4 regions of the Staphylococcus casei genome follow, and region 4 is predicted to be linked to each of the others. Evidence: riboswitches for the same ligand, from Rfam matches in the RefSeq annotation. Region 4 holds a riboswitch; each other region holds the start of a gene.
What was found. Region 4 has a riboswitch for thiamine pyrophosphate ahead of QMO72_RS00765 (thiamine phosphate synthase). Riboswitches for the same ligand answer to the same signal wherever they lie in the genome.

Region 1 (5,764 bases), 1.2 Mb from region 4:
AAAAAAAGGGTGGTTTCCTAAAAATGGAAACTACCCTTTTTTATTGAATATGATATGTAATGATATATTACATTAGGCCAAGATGTTCGCGGAAAGTTGTACCATCGTAGGAGGATCTAAATAAATCTCTTTTTTGCATCTCAGGAATAATCAGATTTACAAAATCTTCCAAACTATTTGGAAGTACAGGGGGCATCAAATTAAAACCATCAGCCACGCCACAATCCATCCACAGTTCCATAGTGTCTACAATGTCTTTGGGTGTGCCAATTAAAGTTAAATGTCCACCACCAGCGCTAAGATAACCTAGCAGTTCTCTTAACGTAGGATTCTTGTCTTGGATGATTTCAAGTACGGTCTCATAACGACCTACAGGGCCTGTAAACGATTCAACCGGAGGTAATGGTGGGACAGGTTTATCTAATTCCCAGTTATGGCAATCTTGTTGTATGAAAAAGCTCAATTGCTTTAATGCAGTTTCAACTGGTAGCGCTTCGTCTAATTTTTGTTTTTTTGCATATGCTGCTTCATATGTCTCACCTACATATGTAACTAAACCAGGGAAGACCTTAATATGTTGCCTGTTTGGATCTTCACTCAGTAACTGTTCGTCTAGTTTTTGGCGAAAGGCCTTTGCTTGTTTTAAATTCCATGCAACAGCATAAACAGCATCAGCATATTTGGCAGCTAGTGCTATACCTTGGCTCGATGCACCCGCTTGCATTGCTACTGGTTTGCCTTGAGGGCTACGAGGTGTAGTAGATGGACCTTTTACATTAAAGTACTTTCCTTCGTGATTGAAAGGATGTATATGTGATGAATGAATTAAATGATTGTCTTTACGGTTATGTGAAAAATCATTAGGGTCCCAAGAGCTAAATAGCTTATTCATTAGTTGAGCAAATTCATGAGCTTTTGCATATCTTTCCTTGCGAGGTGGAAGTGCTGGCATATTATGATTAAAAGCTTCTAAATCAGTCATTGAAGTGACAAGGTTCCAACCTACACGGCCTTGAGTAACATGGTCTAAACTTAAGAGTTGACGAGATGCTGTAAAAGGATTAGAAAATGTACTGGAAATGGTGGCTACTAAGCCAATGTGATGAGTTACTTGGGAAATTGCAGTTAAACTTACTATAGGGTCGAACCAAAATGCTGGCATATCGCTTTGAGACTTTGCTGGGAATGAATGATTGTCTGCAAAGAACACAGCATCAAATAAGCCTTGCTCAGATATTTGTGCTAGCTCTTGATAATAGGATATATCTCCTACACGTTCAACGCTTGAATCAGGCATTAACCAAGCAGCTTGGTGATGACCACAAGCATATATTAATATACCAATATTGAGATGTTTCTTAGAATCTATAGTCATTACGAGATGCCTCCAAATTTCAAATTATTAATTCATCGTTAAACCGCCATCAATGGTATAGTTCTGTCCTGTTATACCTTTTGCTTGATCAGATACTAAATAGGCCACCATATTGGCAACATCTTGTAGAGCAGTAACTTTTTTCAAAGGTGTTGTCTGTGCAATCAGATCAAATACTTCGGCAGTTGTGGCAGCACTGGCATCTGTGGTTTTTAATAAGCCGCCTGATACAACATTAGCTGTAATGCCAAACTGACCTAATTCTGCTGCAATGTTACGTGTTAACCCGATAAGGCCAGCTTTTGCTGTTGTATATTCATGATAAGGTACCACAGGATTTTGATATAAATTAGTACCAATAGAAATAATGGCACCAGATTGTCTTTCTAAAAATTGAGGTAATACACTTTGAGTGACGTTAAATGCTGATTTTAAAGTGCCATTGAGTTGTTGCTGATAATCATCCCAAGATAAGTCTTTGAAAGATTTTTGCTGCGTAGGATCAAACTTGAACCCAACTAATGCATTATTAACTACCGCATCGATATGACCAAAACGTTCTGTAGCTTGTACTATTAATTTGTCGACATCGTTTCTATTTGTAACGTCAGCTTGAATAGCTATCGCCTGATGTTCGCCAAGCTCAGTTACTAGTTGCTCAGCCAGTACTTTATTTTGAAAATAATTAATAATAACGTTATATCCTTGTTGAGATAATGTTTTAACAATAACTGCACCTAAACCTCTACTACTGCCAGTTACTAGTACTGTTTTATTCATATAAATCACTCCTATTCAGATGTTTACTAAATAAAAAAACACAACCTTCACTATAGAAAGTTGTGTATGAAAAAATAACAGTATATTAATAGTAGAAGCGTTGTCTCTAAAAAATACGAAATCATTCACACTTTCCTCCGCTAGATTTAGCTAGATCAGGTTCAAAGGGTTTGAGTAGAACTCATCTCAGTTTAAAACACCCCTAGTGCTATTATTATTTAATTTATCTTCAATGTATATTTTATATATTCAGATGTCAAGTGGTGCTCTTGAAGACACACAGGAAAGTGATGCGTTAGATGGAAGCTAGGAGAAAGACCATAATGATGTTATAAGTAAATTACATTTCACTTGGATTGTTTATCGTATGCACTTTAGTAAAATGACATAAAAGCTTTCATATTGCTGTTTAATAAGGGCTTGACGATAATTTTTGAAAAAGGTCAAGAAGAAACTCTTTACAAATGTAGGAAGTACTGTTATTATTATCTCTTGTAGAAAATAAAAATTATGAACATACAAAGGAGAGAAAATAAATGGCAGTTAAATTACGTTTAACACGTTTAGGTTCTAAAAGAAATCCATTCTATCGTATCGTAGCAGCAGATGCTCGTGCGCCACGTGATGGTCGTAACATCCAACAAATCGGTACTTATAACCCTAACAGTGTGAATGCACCAGAAGTTAAAATCGACGAAGAATTAGCACTTAAATGGTTAAAAGATGGAGCTAAACCTACAGATACTGTACACAATATCTTATCAAAAGAAGGTATCTTGAAGAAATTCGACGACCAAAAATAAGCTTAAACTTATGTCACAAATATATCATTTGTAAGAGTACCGACTCAGGTGCTCTTTTTTTAAATGCTAAAAATGATGCATTTAATATTAGAAATGGTATTGAAAGCAAGGCACACACTTAATCGCTTGTTCTTGTCTTAAATTTATAATTTCCAACGTTGATTGATAACTAAGATGGATTTATCCATGTTATAATGAGTAGCGTAAAAAATAAAACATACATAAAAATTAGGGACACCTAGGATATATATTTTATCGGAGGAACATATATGAAAGTTGAAGTAGGAAAAATCGTTAATACACATGGCGTCAAAGGTGAAATTAAAATTAAATCAGATTCTGACTTTACAGAAACGCGTTTTCAACCTGGTGAAGTCGTGCAAATTGAACGTGAAGGAAAAGAACCGCTTGAATTTAAAATTGCTTCGTATCGTATGCATAAAGGGTTACATATGCTCACTTTTGAAGGCATTAATAATATCAATGATATTGAATATTTAAAAGGTGAAACGATAGTGCAAGAACGTGATCATGAGGAAATTGAATTGGGTGAGCATGAGTATTTTTATTCAGATATTATTGGGTGTACAGTCTTTGACGATGAGGATACGCCGATTGGTCGGGTAACAGAAATATTTGAAACCGGTGCAAATGATGTATGGGTTGTCAAAGGTGATAAGGAATATCTTATTCCCTATATTGCAGATGTCGTCAAAGATATTGATGTTGAAGGTAGAAGTATAAAAATCACACCTATGGAAGGGTTATTAGATTAATGAAAATTGATTATTTAACACTTTTTCCAGAGATGTTTGATGGTGTGCTAAATCATTCTATTTTAAAACGTGCTCAAGAAAAAGGAATGTTAGACGTTAATACAGTGAACTTTAGACATTTTGCTGAGAATAAACATAACCAAGTAGATGATTATCCATTTGGTGGAGGACAAGGGATGGTATTGAAGCCGGAGCCTATATTCAATGCTATGGATAGCATTGAACAAACAGAGGACACACGCGTCATCTTAATGTGTCCTCAAGGACGACCGTTTAATCAACAAATCGCACAAGAGTTGAGCGAATCAGAGCATTTGGTATTTATTTGTGGACATTATGAGGGTTACGATGAAAGAATAAGAGAACATCTGGTTACTGATGAAATATCAATGGGAGATTATGTACTCACAGGTGGTGAGTTACCGGCAATGGTCATGACAGATGCTGTAGTTAGACTATTACCGGGCGTTTTAGGTAATCAGCAATCCCATGAAGATGACTCATTTCAAGATGGACTACTAGAGTTTCCTCAGTATACACGTCCACGTAGTTATAAAGATATGGGTGTACCTGATGTATTGCTATCTGGTAATCATGCACACATCGAAACATGGCGTCACGAACAAAAAATCTTACGCACATTTGAAAAACGTCCTGATCTATTAGAATCTTATACCTTAACCGATAAGGATAAAGATATAATAGAAAGATATAAAAATCAATTGAAAAAAGACTGACAGTGTGCTAATATATTTTAAGTGTGCGACACACGAAAATCACTATGGTCCGCTGCTATATTTTGTCAAGGCAAGAACATAGGTTGAAGGAGAGAAAAATAATGAGCAATCACAAATTAATTGAAGCAGTAACTCAATCGCAATTACGCACAGATATACCTTCATTCCGTCCAGGTGACACTTTAAGAGTTCACGTACGTATTATTGAAGGTACTCGCGAACGTATCCAAGTATTCGAAGGTGTAGTTATCAAACGCCGTGGTGGAGGTATCTCAGAAACTTTCACTGTACGTAAGATTTCTTCAGGTGTTGGTGTGGAACGTACATTCCCATTACACACTCCAAAAATCGAAACGATCGAAGTTAAACGTCGCGGTAAAGTCCGTCGTGCTAAATTATACTACCTACGTGAATTACGTGGTAAAGCTGCTAGAATTAAAGAAATTCGTTAATCAGCATAATAAGCATGAAAAAACGGTTCCTAATTTAGGAACCGTTTTTTTTGTGCATATATTTCGTTCGAATTCATATGATATAAGCTCACGCTGTTAAAAAATAAGTATCAGTGTATCTAGTAAAATGACGATTTAACTAGATACACTATATGGAAGTCGTTTATATGAATATTTATCATATGTTTGAATATGATTTAGATTTAATGAATTTTGCGAAGATGATACTTAATATTATGCCTATGATACTGAGCGTGATTAAAATATATAAGTAAGGTGGTGTGTATCTTAATTCTATATTTTCTTGACCCTTTTTGACTGGGATGACAGTCATGATACCATTGCCTTTTTTGACAGGAACGGCTTTTCCATCAACATTTGCATGCATGCCGTCACGATATGGTATGGGCAAAACAAGATATCCATTATCATCAATGTCTTTTTTTATGTTGTAACCATTACGTTGTTTTGCAACGTTCACTTCGTCTAAATCTTGAGACGCTTGTTTGAGTGTATGATAATCTTCGCCATAAATCCCCTTGATATTAAAGCGATATTTACCTTTAGGTAGTTTGATGTTCAAATCTTCGTTTGCTTTAACACGCATGGTAACAGGTGAAACAAAACGACGATATTTATATGATAATTCATTACGTTGTTGTGTATAGTCGTTTAAGCTAACGCTGTGCGCTTTATCTGGTGATAAAAGTTCGACATCCATTTCGACATACATATCTTTATATTTGTATGCGAGAGAAGGGGGCAAATGATATGTTACGCCACCATTATCATTAGTAACGATTAAATTATTTTTATCATCACGGTGTGCATCTTTTAATGA
Region 2 (5,764 bases), 1.1 Mb from region 4:
CGATTTGAGAAGTAAAAGCAATTAAAATACCAAAAAATGATACAGTTGACGTACGCATAGCTAAATGTAAGCCTCGATATAAACTTTCCGTAGTGATCTTTATAAAGCCTAATTGGAAAATCATGTGTGTCCCGGAACCATAAAAAATCATGAATAATGCTGATATCAAACTAAATATAACAGTAAAAAACACAAAGGCTAAGGTTATTTTGAGTTTCAAACCATTAAAAAGTAATAAAAAGACGAGCATGAACAATGTTAAATAAATCATATAATCAAATTGATGAATAAAAATAACAAAGACAAATAATAGTACTGCAATTATAAGTTTCGTGATGATATTAACATCATCTATAAAAGAATAGTGCTTTTTCCACATTTCAAACATGAGTACCACCCTTTAATTCATATAATTGATGTTGATCCACATGTAGTCTATGGGTTGGATACCTAGAAATAAGCTCTGAGTCATGCGTTACCATAATAATAGTTTGTCCATGTTGGATGCATTTTTGAAATAACTTAATAAGGTTAAACGTATTATGACTGTCTAGCCCGAAAGTTGGTTCATCTAATAAAATAAACTTAGAAGATGAGCTCAATGCAATAGCCACACTTAACCTTCGTTTTTGTCCCATTGATAATTCATATGGATGTTGTGATTGTACATTTTCTAAATTTAACGTTTTGAGCATTTCTACAGTCTCTTGCATAGCATCGTTTTTAGAAATAGAATGTTTTTTATATTGAATGAAAATTTCTTCGAAAACAGAATGTGTTATAAATTGTAATTCTGGATTTTGATACACTAAATACATGTGTTTTGCTGCATCTTTGATTTTAGACAAAGTGTGATCATTAATATACATTTTTCCTTCATATTTAATTAGTTGCATCATCGATTCTAATAATGTAGTTTTACCGCTGCCGTTTGGTCCAGTAATAGTAATCCAATCACCAGTGTTGATGATGTGTTCTGAAATACGTAAAAGTTTACGTTTACCTCTTTTGACTGTAACTTGTTTGAATTTAAAGTTACTATTTGTTGGTAACATCGCCGTATTTGGACATGAAGAGGGTTTAGGGGCGTATTGCCAAGCATTTGGATGCCATACGCCATATTCTGTTAATAGGTGCTCATAGTCGCTTAGCATCTTTGTTGGAGATTCGTCCGCTATGATTTCCCCGTTGTAATTAAACAAAAGCACACGATCTATATGTTGCCATATATGTTCCACTTTATGTTCTACAATGAGTACAGTTTGATCTTCCCACAAGGCCTTGATTTTTTGCCATAAATCAGCAGTTGCTTCTACATCTAACATAGCTGTGGGTTCATCTAAAAATAAAGTGTCTGCTTGTTGCAAAAGCGTTTCTGCAATTGCAAGTTTTTGTTTCATACCACCACTTAATTGGTTAATGTATTGATCTTTATCTACATTAAGTCCTACTGCTGTAAGTGCTGCTTTAATTTTTTCGTCCATATTATCACGAGGGACATTTAAATTTTCTAATACAAAAGCTAATTCTTCATAAACTTTAGGCATACAAAATTGACTGTCCGGATCTTGAAAAATAACGCCGCAGTTATGGTTAATGTGTAATTCATCATATTTCATTGGCAAATCAATAAGATTAGGCACAATACCACTTAAGACATTCAATAACGTACTTTTTCCAGAACCAGAAGGTCCTAAAAGTAATACTTTTTCTTTATCATTTATATTGATACTTAAATTATCAAATATTTTATGCTGTGCATTTGGATATTTTAGACGTAAATTTTTTGTTACTATCAACGAAATTGCTCCTTATAAGTTGTCGTAATCGCTTTGACTTGCTGGTCTAAACAATTTAGTTACACCAGTTTGATCCAAGGCTTTTACGATATAATAAGATAAAAGTCCAGCAACAACGATGCCACTTATAAGTCTAAACCCGATGTATAATGCGAGGTTCCATCCAGCAATTTCTGAAAGATAACCATAAGCGAAGTCAATCGGTAATGTAGCTACTGCAGCTAAAAGTCCAGCTAACATGGCAACCATAACAGTACGAGATTTATATTTAAAAATTGCAAATATAATTTCACAGGCTAAACCTTGTAATAAGGCATAAATTATAGTAGCTATATCAAAACGGCCCATTATTATAGTTTCGCCAGCCCCTGCAGCAAATTCAGCTAAAATAGCAATACCAGCTTTAGGGATAATAAGATAAGCAACGACAGCTGCCATAAACCATGCGCCATACGTCAATTCTTCAAAATGTAGTCCGGTAATTTGTACAGCTTTATAGACGAAATTCCAAATGTTGTATATCACTGCGAAAACAACTGCAATTAATACAGTTACGAGTATTTCAGAAAGCTTTAAACCTTTTGTCATGATCGTTTCCTCCTATATAAAAAACGCACAACCTTCTAGAAAGTTGCGCGTTTAAATAGTGGCATAGGGATACCAATCAAAGAAAAAGGTATCGCAATACACTTTCCTACGCTAGTTTAATCTAGATCAGGTTCAAAGGGTTTGAGGGTATACCTCATCTCAGTCACTAAACACCCCTAGTGCGAATATTATATTTAAATTTAACTATAATGTATGATTTTTCGCCAGTTCTGTCAAGGTCTCAATTTAATAATGGGGAATAATAAGCTGGTTAATCAATAGAGGAAGCGAGTTTATAAAGAGCATATAGAAAGTAGCGAAGTATATTGCTAAACTAAGGTAGGGAAGCGTATTAAAAAAGTAAGCCGAAGTAGTTTGGCTTACTCAAAGTGAATCGTCTATTGTCTTAATCCAATGTGTCTTGGATATTTTTTTTAGTTTCTTCCTCACCATCATTTGATGATGATTGTTGATCTTTTAATTTATCTTCAGCCGCTTTAGCTTTTTCAGCTGCTTGTTTATTTAATTCTTCTTTACTCATAAGTACAACACTCCTTAATTTTTAAGTAGAATATATTGATTGTATACCACGGAATTGAATCATTAAACAAAAACAAAGAAATGAATAACTATAAATTGTATATAGCCCATGCGTTTTTATACTTTTTATGAAATAATTGTTTAATAGTATAAATTATGTGGAATTTTGACTATACAACTATTTTATATCATACTATAGACTTATTTATTAGATTATTAAAGACAAGAACAAAATGTTCATATATAATAACTTTGAGGTGAATGGTATGTCTTTTTTTAAGAAACACGCTGAGATACTGTATAGTTATATTATAGGCATCGTTTCGCTTTTCACAAGTCTCATCATTTTAATTAATTTACCTTTAATTCACAAGTTAAATGGTAAAGGTAAGATTGAATTACATATTCATAATGTGTGGGATTTTATAAACGCGTTTTTCAGTGAAATTATTAGGGTGATGAGTAATTATATAGGGAACTTTCCTGTAGTAAGCGCAATCTTGATTCTTTTGTTTGGTGTTGCGTTAATACTTATTGGCTTCACGCTATTTAGAACAACGAGATATGACTATGATATTTCAATTTTCTTTTTAGTTATTGGTATTCTGTTCTTCATTATAACGCTTATACTCATGACACAAGTTTATAGCTTTTTTGCTGTTATTTTTGTGATACCTTTTGCGGTGCATATAGGTTACATTGTTTATAAAGATGAATTAAATACGGACCATAGAAAATATCATTATTTATGGATTATTTTCACTTATGGCATAAGTTATTTATTAACACAAATTGTGTTATATGGAAGAATAGATAGTGATCAAATTGTACCAATTGATATTCTAAGTGTTAACACGTTTTTCATAATTATGTGGTTACTTGGACAAATGTCAATTTGGAACTTCTTATTCCTAAGAAGATCATTACCATTAACGAAACAAGAACTCGGCGAAGAAGAACCGGAATTATCTAGAACGAGTAAAGGTGCAGTAACTACTCAAACAAAAGAATATTGGAAAGATTTACAAGACAAAACAACAGAATTTACACGTAAAACACGTAGAAGTGTAGATATTCAAAAAGCTAGGGATAAAAAGGATAAATTCATTAAAAAATGGAAAGACATTATTGATATTCAAGAAGATGATGTACCAAATTGGATGAAGAAACCTAAATGGCTTAAATCTGCATATGTAGAATTATGCTGTGGAGCAATTCTCTTATTCTTTACATTGATTGAATTTAATAATAGAAACGCATTATTTGTTTCTGGTGATTGGGAAATTTCTCAAACACAATATGTTATTGAGTGGATTACTTTATTCTTGTTAATGATTATTATAATAATTTATATTTTAACGACATTAACAAACTATTTAAAAGGTAGATTTTATTATCTGCAATTATTTATGGTAAGTTTTTTATTCTTTAAATTAGTTACAGAATTTGTAAACATCATGGTTCATGGATTATTATTATCAACATTTATTACACCAATACTTTTTATGATGTTGATAGCAATTATAGTAGGATTCATCATAAAATTACGTGAACCAGCAGAATATTAATTGATTAAAATAGTGTAGTTTGACTTAACCTATCTTCCAAATTGGTTGGAAGATAGGTTTTATTTTTTGTTTTTTTATAAAGAGGCGTAATTAATATAAAGATGTAAAAGTATTCATGCTAAGCATCACATTTGAATTGCTGATTTTAGAAAATAAATTAAACATGTAAATTTAAAATTTTATATTATGTTAGGGTGGAAAATGTTTAAATAGTACAATAAGGAATATAATTTAATAAAGTAAGGTTATTTTAACAGCAAATCAAAAATTAAGATTTGACTTGTGTAAATATTAATGGTGTTACAAAGCAGCTGAGATGATAAGATGAGTAAGTGAAAAATAAAAATAATTAATAGAAGAAAGGCTGACATAATTTTATGAAAACTGCCACATTAAATAAAGGTAAAGAAACAAAGTATTTAAATCAATACCCTTTGATAGACGAAGAGGATATATATGCTCAAGATCATTTGAAAGAAGGAGACTTATTTAATCTCGTTAATGATCAAGGGAAATATATCGCATCTGCATACGTAGGGCGTCAACACAAAGGCATCGGCTGGGTGCTTAGTTATGATAAAGATGAAGTAATTAATACAACATTTTTTGAAAGATTATTCGAAACAGCAAAAAGCGAACGTGAATACTTCTATCATGTAGACGGTACAAATGCATTTAGAGTTTTCAATGGAGAAGGAGACGGCGTCGGTGGCCTAACAATCGATAATTATGATGGTCATTATTTAATTCAATGGTATTCAAAAGGCATTCATAAGTTCCGTTATAATGTGTTATCTGCATTGAAATCTGTTTTTGGTTATACTTCAGTTTTTGAGAAAATGCGATTTAAAGATTCTGAAATTGAAGGTGGGTTTGTAGACGGTGATGCGCCAGAATTTCCAATTGTTATCGAAGAAAACTTCACATTCTATAACGTTCACTTAAATGATGGACCTATGACGGGAATCTTTTTAGATCAAAGAGAAGTAAGAAAGAAATTAAAAGATCAATATGCACAGGATAAAAATTTATTGAATGTGTTTAGTTATACTGGTGCGTTCTCAGTTGTTGCGGCAGAAAATGCTAAAGTAACAACTAGTGTTGACTTAGCAAATCGTTCACGTGCGCTTACAGAAGAGAACTTTGGTGTTAATGCAATTGATCCTAAATCACAATATATATATGTTATGGATACATTTGATTTTTATGGTTATGCAAAACGTCATGATTTATTCTATGACACAATTGTTATTGATCCGCCAAGTTTTG
Region 3 (5,764 bases), 300 kb from region 4:
CCTACATTGAAATAAACTTTACTGCCTTTATGTGCTTTAGGTAAACTTGAAAATTGATAATCAGAAGATCCTTTAACTGTATGTCCTGCAATCGCAATATTTTGGTCCTTTAGTGACTCATTTCCTTCAGCAAAACTAACCCCTCTATCAAGTTGATTCGGCGTAGCAGGACCAGGATAAACCGGCGTCTTTATATCAGCATCTGGTACCGAAATATAGCCAACCATTTTTGTTTTATCTTTAGGTATAGTGGTGGATGTATGATGTCGTTGTTTATGTTCGTATTTTTCAATTTTTTCCTCGTTATCTTTGGCAGCAAAATAGTGTTGAATGTACGGTCTAGCAAACATATAAACAGCAGCTAATATGAGTAATATGCCAACAGTTGTAATGAGTCGGTTGCCCCATTTTTTCATGCTCTAATACCTCCCTTTACACTTACATTTATCATTTTAAGTATAGCACAATACTTTATCATATATATTTATATTTATCATACCTTATCGTGATATTTTCGTGAATTTTATTACAATAAATTGCACCTTAATCAAAATAAGTGTTAAATATAAATAAATAGAAATAATTGTAATTACATTACCTAAAATAATCTAAAAAGGATGCGCTGCTTATGATACGTCATGCTACTAAAACAGATTTACCAAATATATTAGATATCTATAATGATGCAATCTTAAATACCACTGCAGTATATACCTACAATCCACAAACTATTGAAGCACGTGAAGAATGGTTTGAAAAAAAGGCAAATAATCATGAACCTGTACTCGTATATGAAGAACAAGGGGAAGCAATCGCATTTGCAACTTATGGGTCTTTTCGTGATTGGCCAGCCTATCAATATTCTATTGAACATTCTATTTATGTAAATAAGCACCATAGAGGTAAAGGTATTGCTTCTCTATTACTTGCTGAAATTATTCAAACTGCACGTGATAATGGATATAAAACATTAGTAGCTGGTATTGATGCAACGAATGATTATAGTATCTACCTACATAAAAAGTTTAAATTCACCCATTCAGGCACAATTCATAATGTAGGCTATAAATTTGATAAATGGTTAGACTTAGCTTTCTATCAACTCGACTTAAGTAACAACGATTAAATCGCTCATTTAAGGTGACTTTTATTGCACAAATATTGTATTTAAAGATAGTGACACAGATTAACTCAAAATTTCAGATAATGATTGAAGAAAGCATACAAAAAAACTGCCACAAAGTCGAAACCTTGTTGGCAGTCTGAAATTAAACATTATATGCTGTGACTCTATATTTAATGGTATATTTTACTACCTTCAGACACAAATTCTTCTGATTTTTGTTTCAATCCTTCTGCCTTCAATTCAGGGTTTTTTCGTAAGTCATGAGAGATACGCATTGAACAGAATTTCGGCCCACACATACTACAAAAATGCGCAACTTTTGCAGATTCTGCCGGTAACGTCTCATCGTGAAATGATCTCGCTTTATCCGGATCTAAAGAAAGGTTGAATTGGTCATACCATCTAAATTCAAAACGTGCCCTACTAATCTCATCGTCTCTTTTTTGGGCACCTTTCATACCTTTTGCTAAATCAGCTGCATGTGCCGCTATCTTGTATGTGACTACCCCTTCTCTTACATCATCTTTGTTAGGCAACCCTAGATGTTCTTTAGGTGTAACATAACACAACATCGCAGTGCCATAACTCGCAATTTGTGCGGCTCCTATCGCAGAAGTAATATGATCATAAGCTGGGGCAATATCTGTTGTAAGCGGTCCTAAAGTATAAAATGGTGCTTCTTGACAATAAAAATCCTCAAGCTCCTGATTTTCTTTGATTTTATGCATTGGCACATGACCAGGGCCTTCAACCATCACTTGAACATCATACTTCCATGCAATAGCTGTAAGTTCTCCTAATGTTTTTAATTCCAAGATTTGGCTTTCGTCATTTGCATCATAAATTGATCCAGGTCGTAAACCATCGCCTAAAGACACTGCAATATTATATTCTCTTAAAATTTCACAAATTTCGCTAAAATGCGTATATAAGAAACTTTCTTCATGATGCGCTAAACACCATTGCGCCATAATTGAACCACCTCGTGAAACAATACCGGTTAAACGACTCACTGTAGTTGGTACATATCTTAATAATACGCCTGCATGAATCGTAAAATAGTCTACACCTTGTTCAGCTTGTTCAATTAACGTATCTCTATAAATTTCCCAAGTAAGATCTTGTGCGTTACCATCTACTTTTTCTAATGCTTGATAGATTGGAACTGTCCCAACTGGAACTGGAGAATTACGCAATAAAAACTCACGTGTTGCGTGAATATTTTTACCAGTTGAGAGATCCATAATTGTGTCAGCACCCCAGTGAATTGACCATACTAATTTTTCTATTTCTGCTTCTATCGAAGAACTCACTGCTGAATTCCCGATATTAGCATTAATTTTCACTTGAAAGTTTTTCCCGATAATCATTGGCTCTGATTCTGGATGATTGATATTATTAGGAATAATCGCACGTCCACGTGCAATTTCAGAACGTACATACTCAGCTGATACATCTTCTCTTGTTGCAATAAATTTCATTTCTTTTGTAATGATACCTTGTCTGGCATAATGCATTTGTGTCACATTTTTTCCAGGTTTTGCTTTACGTGGTTTATATTTAAAAGGTGTTTCTACGAATTTTTTATGGTTATCTTTTTTAAAACCATTATCCAATGAAACGACTTTGCGTCCTTCATAAAATTTCGTATCGTCACGTTCTTCAATCCACTTGCCTCTTAATTGTGGTATACCTTTTTGAACATTCACTTCATAATCATGATCATGATAAGGTCCAGCAGTATCATAAACAACTACTGATTCATTAGGCGTTGTGCCTTGCTCTGTGACAGTCGGTGATAGTTCTATTGATCTAAAAGGCACTTGAATATCTCGTTCTTCACCGCTAATCCATAATCGTTGACTAGATGGAAATTGTTTCTTTAATTCAATTTTATCTTGTTCCATAAAAAAACTCCTTAGCATGTATTATTGCTAGGAGACCTGGTCAGAAATCGCATATATAGTGAAGTTAAACAACAAACAGCATCAAATTACATTTTGAAACTGCTTTGTTATGCTTCCCTACGCTGGTATTAACCAGATCAGGTTCAAAGGGTTGAGACTAACGTCTCTTTCAGCTATTGAAAAGCACCCCTAGCAATTGATATTAAATTCTGTTTTAAACTTAACACTAATCATTTTTAATTACAAATAAATTTATAAAAAATATTCATATTCTTTTTCGAGAATTTATCATATTTTTTCACTTTCTAATTTATCAGTACGCTAAACCATGTAAAAAAGCCAGAAGATATATAGTACTTCAATATCCTCTAGCTTAAACTTATTTTGAATATATTAATTTCAAGTATTACATTTTGTACGTATTCAACTTATTAATCATATAATCTGCTGCAATCATTAACATAAAAATTAACATAAATGACATCGTAACGTCCCCTAAAAAATGTGCACCAATACGTAAACGACTGAGACACATAATAATTGTATACGCCAATCCAATATTAAATACCATTTTTTGGGATTTTAACTTTTTAAAATAAAAGGCAATAAACATAAAATATGCCGCATCAGTCGTATGTCCTGAAGGAAAAGAACTATGTCCAGTATTACCATTTACTGTTAACCAATTTGTAAAATGCGCTCCATGATTGCCAATTTCATATGGTCTTGCACGTCCCCATAATTCTTTTAAACTATCAATAGTTTCTAATCCAACAAGTAATACAAAAAAACTAACTAGTGCTACTTTAAACAACCTTTCTATTTCATTTTGATCTATACGTTTTAACCAAAATTGATAGACAACTATTATGATAATAAGCAAAATAATAAATGTAATTAAGTACCCTGAACCTATAGATAATGCACTTCCTGCATCACCTTCATTACTAGCCACACCTATCGGTTTATGCTTATTAATATTATCTAAACTTGACGCGACATATTGCACTGTTTCTGACAGAAGTGAATTTGTTTTTATTAACGTATAAATAAATGTCATCATTAGAATGATATATTTAGCTAACTTGCTATGTAATCTTGAAAATGTATAAAAATTTAAAATAATCATTGAAATAATTAATATTAATGTAGGCGGAAATAACCCTAAATCTTGAAATATTGTTCCAAATACAGAATTCTGATTCATAAAGCATTGTGAAACAGGTAAGTCAATACATAAAGCCAATAGTAAAATGATACTAAGTATGACTAGAATGATTGTCGCTAATCTTTTCGAAATAACCATATATCCTCCAGACTTCAAATAACTAAAACTTTAAAAATATTTTTATTTATTTGAATTAAAATTATTTTCCAACTCATCATTACCCTTAATACGAACAAATATGTTTAAAATTTAAATATTATATACTACTTTATCGTTATTCGTATTTATTAATGTAGTAATATCAGCAATTTAAGCCTGAATTTCATCATTATGCATTTTACTCATTTTTAGTTAATGTGACAGTACTGTAAGGTCACAAATCTCCTATAAAGTGATATATTAAATGAGTAGCGAAAATTATTTTCATAAAAAGTTCTTCATATGCTGAGTTATACTCAGTCAGACATAAAACGACAGACCTCTATAATATGAGATCTGTCGTTTTACTTTGTTTACTATGCACTATAATATAAATATTCTTTTAGCATTATTTATTCATTTCCAACCACTTTACCATTTCATTAAGATTGTTCACCGTAATCGTAGGTTGCTGTCCATTTTCATCAAACACTTCATTTTTTCGGTTTACCCAGACCGTATTAAATCCAAAATTAGCCGCACCTGTAACATCCCATGTGTTCGATGATACGAATAAAATATCCTCACGCTTTAATTTATAATATTCTAAAACGAGTGCATAGCTGGCAGGACTCGGTTTATATTGCTTAATTTCATCCACACTAATCACGGTATCGATATATTCAGCTATTTTTGAATTATCAACTAACGGCATGAGCATATTATCGCTACCATTTGAAAGCACACCCACATCTATATTCTTTGTTTTTATATCTGATAATGCTCTAGGGATTTCATTAAAATAGGTTAAATCTAAATATGCTTCAAATAATCTATTAACATCATCGCGATTATATTGAATTTCATGAACATCTAAAGCGTAACGTAATGTCTCTTTAGTCAATTCATCAAATGAAATGTAACGTTGCATTGCTTGCCTTAAAAACATGTGCCTCATTTGCGTCTCTCTCCATAATTTTGCAATAGAGGTCGCTAAATCATCATCAAAATCCGGCATATTATTTTTTAGAGACGATATATCAAAAATTGTGCCATATACATCAAAGATTATAGCTTTATACATATTAACCCTCCCTCTTACAAATAAAAAATCAAACTTACTTACTCTTATACACTTTCACAATAATTTAAAACAGGTTCCACTATATTTTCAGCATTTTTTTATGAAGCACTTTGTAAATTTTTTGTAAATTTACAAATTTCAACATTAATATTCTTAAAATCGGATATAGAAAAGTAAGAGAGGAGGCTGGTTGTTATGAGAAAATTATTTACACATGATTTATTCAATCTCTTTTTCATCGCGTTCTTTTATATGTTATTGATTACTTTAACACTATTTGTATTTGATATTTTTGAAGTGAAAACAACCGGTTCTGTATTTTTAGAAACTTTAAGTTCAAT
Region 4 (5,764 bases):
AACCACTGTAACAGGCAAATAATCCACATGATCAAACAGTTTGTGATTAAATCTTAGCAAAAATGCATCTCCACATTGTTTTTCTATTTTATTTTGTCTGGGATGATTCAGTAACTTATATTCACCTAATTCACAAACATCGCAATCATCGTTTTTCAGCTTATTCATATTCAATGCTTTAAAGTTCATCTTAAAACAATCCATCGTTAAAAGTTTGTGGGAAAAACCATACCCCGATACCCACCTAATTAATTCTGATACTTCTGCACTTGCAACTTGATAAATCACTGGTGGTAAGACCCCATTAATGGCACAACTTTCTCCAGTTGAAGGTATAGTTTCTAGTAAACATTTCAAACAAGGGCCTTAATAATCGATACCATAAACAGTACCTTTACTGCCTACTGCTGCACCATAAATCCATGGGAGACGATATTTGTGACAAATTTCATTGATTAAATATCTAATCGCAAAATGATCCATGCCGTCCATAATGATATGTGGGTGATATTCATTGATTATTGCTTCTATATTAGTATTTGTCAGCTCTTGATAAACTGCTGTAATACCTACTTCGCTATTGATACATTCAAGTTTCTCCTTTAGCGCTACAACTTTAGGAAGCATTTGTGCGGCATCTTTTTCATCATATAATGCTTGTCTATGTAGATTAGATTCCTCTACAATGTCCATATCTATAATTGTCAGTTTTCCCACGCCCATACGTGTTAATAATTCTGCACAATGACTCCCAAGTGCACCTGCTCCCATGATCATAACGTGCGTATGTTGCAATTGATGTTGGCCACTTTCACCAAAAGCATCATACCGAATTTGACGATTATAGCGTTGTGTCATAAGAATCCTATACCTTCAGTTGGACTACTTGCTTGCGCTGTATATTTCACTGGTATTCTTCCTGCTTCATAGCTCATTCGACCTGCATGAATACCTAATTTCATTGCTTCAGCCATTTTTACTGGGTCTTGTGCACTTGAGATTGCTGTGTTCAATAAGATACCGTCTGCACCTAACTCCATTGCATGACAAGCATCTTTAGGTGATCCAATACCTGCATCTACAATAACTGGTACATGAGCACGCTCAATAATATAACGTAAATTCAAAGGATTATTAATGCCTCTCCCCGTACCTATAGGTGACGCCAGTGGCATGACTGCATGAACACCTAATGTTTCTAAACGTTTAGCCAATACAACATCGTTCGAAATATAAGGACATACTATATAACCTTTTTCTAATAATATTTTGCATGCTTCATACGTTTCTATTGGATCTGGTAATAACGTTTCGTCATCACCGATAACCTCTACTTTAATCATGTCACAAACGCCGGCATGATTTGCAATTTCAGCAATACGCACCGCTTCTTTTGCTGATTTAGCGCCTGCTGTATTTGGAAAGGTAGTAAATTTTGTTAAATCTACTTTAGCTAAAGGATTCGGTAAATTTTTGTCATATAAGTTCATTCGACGTACAGCAAATGTTAATACTTCCGTCTCTGAAGCATTAATTGCTTTTGTTTGTGTGAGCTCATCTTCAAATTTTCCAGTACCTAATAATAATCTTGAATTTAATGTGAATGGTCCTATATTGAACATCCTATCCGCCTCCTACAAATTCTAGTAATTCTAAACAATCTTTGTCGTTAACTATTTGTGTTGGAAATTGTTTTTGACTGATGAGTTCCTCATTGTGTTCTACTATGACGCGTTGCTCATCTAAACCAATCTCACGTATTAATTCTTGAATATTTAATGATTTCTCAAATGTAAAATGATCACCGTTTATGATACATCTCATTTTTTTGGCTCCCTTCAAATTGAAAATCTTCGAGTTGCGTAGGTCTATGACCACTTTGAATCCATCTACCCATTAATGATCCTATGTATGGTGAAAGTAAAATACCATTACGATAATGGCCAGTAATGACAAACAACCCTTTATCTATTTCATCCATAATAGGTTCTTCATTTGTACAATATGGCCTGATCCCCGACCATTGCTTTAATAACTGACTCTCTTTTAGCTTAGGCACATACTGTATCGCTTGCGTTAGCAACCATTGCTTTCCGCTTTCTGACACACCAACTGAAAAATCATCCATGTAACTAGTAGCTCCAATTAAATAACGCTGGTTCATTTTAGGTATGATATAACAACCATTTGTCATAAAGAGTGTGGTTTTCAAATCCAACTTACTATGTTCAACAAGTAACGCCTCACCTTTGATACCAGTGACTTGATTTTGTGACATATAGTTATTCAATAATTTACCACTCCAAGCGCCTCCTGCCACTATTACCTTTTCTGATAATAGCACTTCATCTTTCGTCACAACGCGATAACCGCCAAGATGATGACACTCAATGTTATGAACTTCCGTATTATAAATACGATGGATATGACGATGGCTTAATGATTTCAAAAGTGCTTTAGTATAATGATTCGCATTAATTTGATGATCATTAGGAATATGTATAGCTGATAAACCATCTGATATCATACTGCCGTTAGAAAGTCGCGACAATCCTTCAGAAGATAGCATCTTTACTGAATGATCGTACTGGTGTAAAAATTGATATTGTTGTATGACATTGACGTTATCTTCAAAATTTGCAGCCATTTTAATTAAGCCACTACTTAAATATTCAATATCTACCCCTACTTCATCTAACAAACTGTTACGTAAATCTTCAAACATGCTTTGAGAAGTTTGAGCTAGATGAAAAAGACTACTTTCTTCCGTAAATTCATTCTGTGCGCCCAGCATACCTCCTGCTTTGTATGACGCATGCATGCCTGGGACATCACGATCTACAATAGCAATATGCATTCCCAATTCACTCATTGTTCTTGCCACTGACATTCCTATAACACCTGAACCAACAATGATGGCATCATACATATTCAATCCAAACCTCCTTTAGACGACCTATATTGGTGTTACTTTTCCTCTGAAAAATAGATATACCTGCTATGCCATTGAATCCTTTAGGTAATTGCTTTAAGGTTTGTTGATTAATACCACCCAACGCAATAACAGGAATTTTGCTATTAACCGCTTCAATTATTTCAGCCGTTGTTCTCGGCATTTTTCCAGCTTTAGAATTGGTTTCGAACACATGACCAAACAATACGAAGTCTAGATTTAATTGCTCAGCATACCTAATAGCCATTTGACTATGTGTCGACATACTCACTTGAATTTCCGGTTGATTATATTTAAAACGTTTCACGCGTGCATCGCATTCTCTAAAATGGATTGCCTTTAAATCACAACGTCTTAAGACACAAACATTGTCGTGGATAATCACTTTGTCTTTAGGAAAACCATATTGTATGAGGTCCGTTATCCATGACACTAACATGGCCGTGGGCATCGGCGTTCTGACAATCAGGTAATCAATATACTGTTCAATGTGTTGATAATGTTTAGCGTCTTGTTTCGACAAATAATCATACTGTGTAATTGCAACAAACAATTTTCTCACCTCAAATAATAAAAAAAACGTTATTTCTCCGGCTGGAAAAATAACGTTGAATTAACGAATATACATTGTCTATAACGCCACTTTCCTACGCCAGTATAAGCTGGATCAGGTTCAAGGAATCCCTCAGTTGCTACTTCGGTCTCAGCCTTTATTAAAAGGCACTTCCAGTGGTCAAGCATCTATTAAATTTTAAATTATATAAATTACATTTACTTTTATTGCAAGAATTATTACATTCAATCTAACGCATTATCTTTATCTTTTCAAGTTTCTTTGTTAAGAAAAGACAAATGCTACTCCGAAATATAAGATTAACTTTATCATATCTCTAACCACAGAAAATTCCAAATTATAATCATTTTGATTCTTCAGATAATTTTAATAAGCGTTGCGTTAAGGGTTGTGTTTGACGATATACTGCTTCGTACACTTCAAAGTATTTCACGTACGATTGATGATATTGTTGACGTGGTGCAAAAGATTGTTCATAACATATGAATTTCTGAATAATTTCTTCCAAATGATTATACCATCCCAACCCACAGACAGCTAAGATCGCCGCGCCCATACACGGACCTTCTTCATATTTAAGCCGACTAATCTTTGCATCAAAGATATCCGCTTGTAATTGTAACCAAAAGTCACTTTTAGAACCTCCACCAATCGATACAATATGTCGAATATTCTTACCACTTTCACGTAAGTATTTGATAGATTCATAGAGCGAAAATGTAATACCCTCAATCACTGATCTTGCTATATCGCTATTATTATGCAACATACTAAGACCTATAAAACTCCCTCTAATACTGGCATCTCCATGAGGCGTGCGTTCCCCAGATAAATATGGCGTAAACAGTAACCCTCGACTTCCTAATGGTGATTGACTTGCTAAATCTATAATTTGTTCAAAGCTCAGATTTGACAATACTTTATTACGTAACCAATGCAGACTATCACCAGCTGCCAGTGTAACCCCCATAACATAAGACATTTGGTCCATAGCATGATTAAAGTAATGTATATTTTGTTTATATACTGCGTCTTGTGCATTTTCACATGCCAAGATAACCCCCGAGGTCCCTATACTGCACAATGTTTCATCAACCTGAGTGACACCAGCTCCCAATGCACCACAAGCATTATCACCCCCGCCTGCGAAGACGGCTACGTCATTAGTAAATCCTAGATTATTAGCAATAGAAGCATCGATATATCCCACGAAATCATGTGATGCGACAAGGTCTGGATATATATCACGAAGACCAAATCGTCTCCCTATTTCTTTAGACCATGCTTTTTCCTTAGGATTTAACAGTAACGTACTAGATGCATCAGAGTATTCCATATTTATTTTTCCAGTTAATTTGAAACGCACATAATCTTTAGGGAGTAAAAAGACCTTTATCTTCTCCCAATTATGTGGTTCATTATCTTTAATCCATAATAATTTGGTTAAGGTAAATCCTTCTAACACAGGGTTTGATAATACATATTCTCCTAATTCCTTTTTAATTTGTTCGCACTGTATGGTTGACCTAGTGTCATTCCATAAAATGGCATCACGTATCGGTTGATGCGCATGGTCTAATATAACTAAACTATGCATTTGTCCCGATAACGATAGTCCCTTAACATCAATATGCTGCATTTCATGTGTGCTTAATAATTGTTTAATACAACTTTGAGTAGCTTCAAACCAATCGTTTGGACATTGTTCATTAAACCCAGATTGATGTTGTATTATTTTTAAAGATTCACTTATTGTTTTTATTACTTCACCATTTCTAGTTACTGCGATTGCTTTTACAGAGCTCGTGCCTATATCGATGCCTAATACAGCTTCAGTCAATTTAATCGTCCTTTTTAAGTAGATTTTCAAAAATAATATATCGTCATACTGTTTTTAGTTTTTACAAGAACTAGTTATAACACGTTAAAAATAAAAATCAAATGCTTTAAAAATTTCGCTAGAGAAAAAATTTTAAAAGTGATAGCATAAATATCATATTTAATTTTTTAAGGAGGTCCATCATGTTTATTACTGAAGTAGCATTTTCAACAACTAAAGAAAACGAACAAAAGCTGTATGATAAAGTCAAAAAAAATGCCAATGAATTAGTGGATGTTGACGGTTTAATCGATGCAGAGGTATGGACAAAATCCAAAGGTGATGAAGTCGAGTACGTTATTGTCAGTAAATGGCAAGAAAAGCAACACTTCCAAGCTTGGGTATCCAGACCATCTCA

Region 1: linked by a shared signal. The riboswitch ahead of QMO72_RS08435 (3-oxoacyl-ACP reductase) and the one ahead of QMO72_RS00765 (thiamine phosphate synthase) in region 4 are both predicted to bind thiamine pyrophosphate.
Region 2: linked by a shared signal. The riboswitch ahead of QMO72_RS09240 (ECF transporter S component) and the one ahead of QMO72_RS00765 (thiamine phosphate synthase) in region 4 are both predicted to bind thiamine pyrophosphate.
Region 3: linked by a shared signal. The riboswitch ahead of thiC (phosphomethylpyrimidine synthase ThiC) and the one ahead of QMO72_RS00765 (thiamine phosphate synthase) in region 4 are both predicted to bind thiamine pyrophosphate.

Annotation. Positions count from the first base shown of each region.
Region 1 covers NZ_CP125718.1:1,743,084-1,748,847, reverse strand. The annotation lists gene QMO72_RS08440 (LLM class flavin-dependent oxidoreductase) at 68-1,375, opposite strand; gene QMO72_RS08435 (3-oxoacyl-ACP reductase) at 1,403-2,155, opposite strand; TPP riboswitch at 2,271-2,369, opposite strand; gene rpsP (30S ribosomal protein S16) at 2,692-2,958, shown strand; gene rimM (ribosome maturation factor RimM) at 3,228-3,734, shown strand; gene trmD (tRNA (guanosine(37)-N1)-methyltransferase TrmD) at 3,734-4,471, shown strand; gene rplS (50S ribosomal protein L19) at 4,573-4,923, shown strand; gene QMO72_RS08410 (YfhO family protein) at 5,102-5,764, opposite strand, start outside.
Region 2 covers NZ_CP125718.1:1,909,438-1,915,201, reverse strand. The annotation lists gene QMO72_RS09250 (energy-coupling factor transporter transmembrane component T family protein) at 1-388, opposite strand, end outside; gene QMO72_RS09245 (ABC transporter ATP-binding protein) at 381-1,799, opposite strand; gene QMO72_RS09240 (ECF transporter S component) at 1,812-2,387, opposite strand; TPP riboswitch at 2,474-2,575, opposite strand; gene graF (glycopeptide resistance-associated protein GraF) at 2,794-2,928, opposite strand; gene auxA (lipoteichoic acid stability factor AuxA) at 3,194-4,495, shown strand; gene QMO72_RS09225 (class I SAM-dependent rRNA methyltransferase) at 4,873-5,764, shown strand, end outside.
Region 3 covers NZ_CP125718.1:474,773-480,536, reverse strand. The annotation lists gene srtA (class A sortase SrtA) at 1-416, opposite strand, end outside; gene QMO72_RS02080 (GNAT family N-acetyltransferase) at 629-1,126, shown strand; gene thiC (phosphomethylpyrimidine synthase ThiC) at 1,297-3,033, opposite strand; TPP riboswitch at 3,131-3,234, opposite strand; gene QMO72_RS02070 (phosphatase PAP2 family protein) at 3,440-4,339, opposite strand; gene QMO72_RS02065 (haloacid dehalogenase type II) at 4,749-5,423, opposite strand; gene QMO72_RS02060 (hypothetical protein) at 5,619-5,764, shown strand, end outside.
Region 4 covers NZ_CP125718.1:173,774-179,537, reverse strand. The annotation lists partial or broken gene QMO72_RS00785 (ThiF family adenylyltransferase) at 1-858, opposite strand, end outside; gene QMO72_RS00780 (thiazole synthase) at 855-1,622, opposite strand; gene thiS (sulfur carrier protein ThiS) at 1,624-1,824, opposite strand; gene QMO72_RS00770 (NAD(P)/FAD-dependent oxidoreductase) at 1,802-2,929, opposite strand; gene QMO72_RS00765 (thiamine phosphate synthase) at 2,922-3,515, opposite strand; TPP riboswitch at 3,581-3,691, opposite strand; gene xylB (xylulokinase) at 3,871-5,367, opposite strand; gene QMO72_RS00755 (antibiotic biosynthesis monooxygenase family protein) at 5,550-5,764, shown strand, end outside.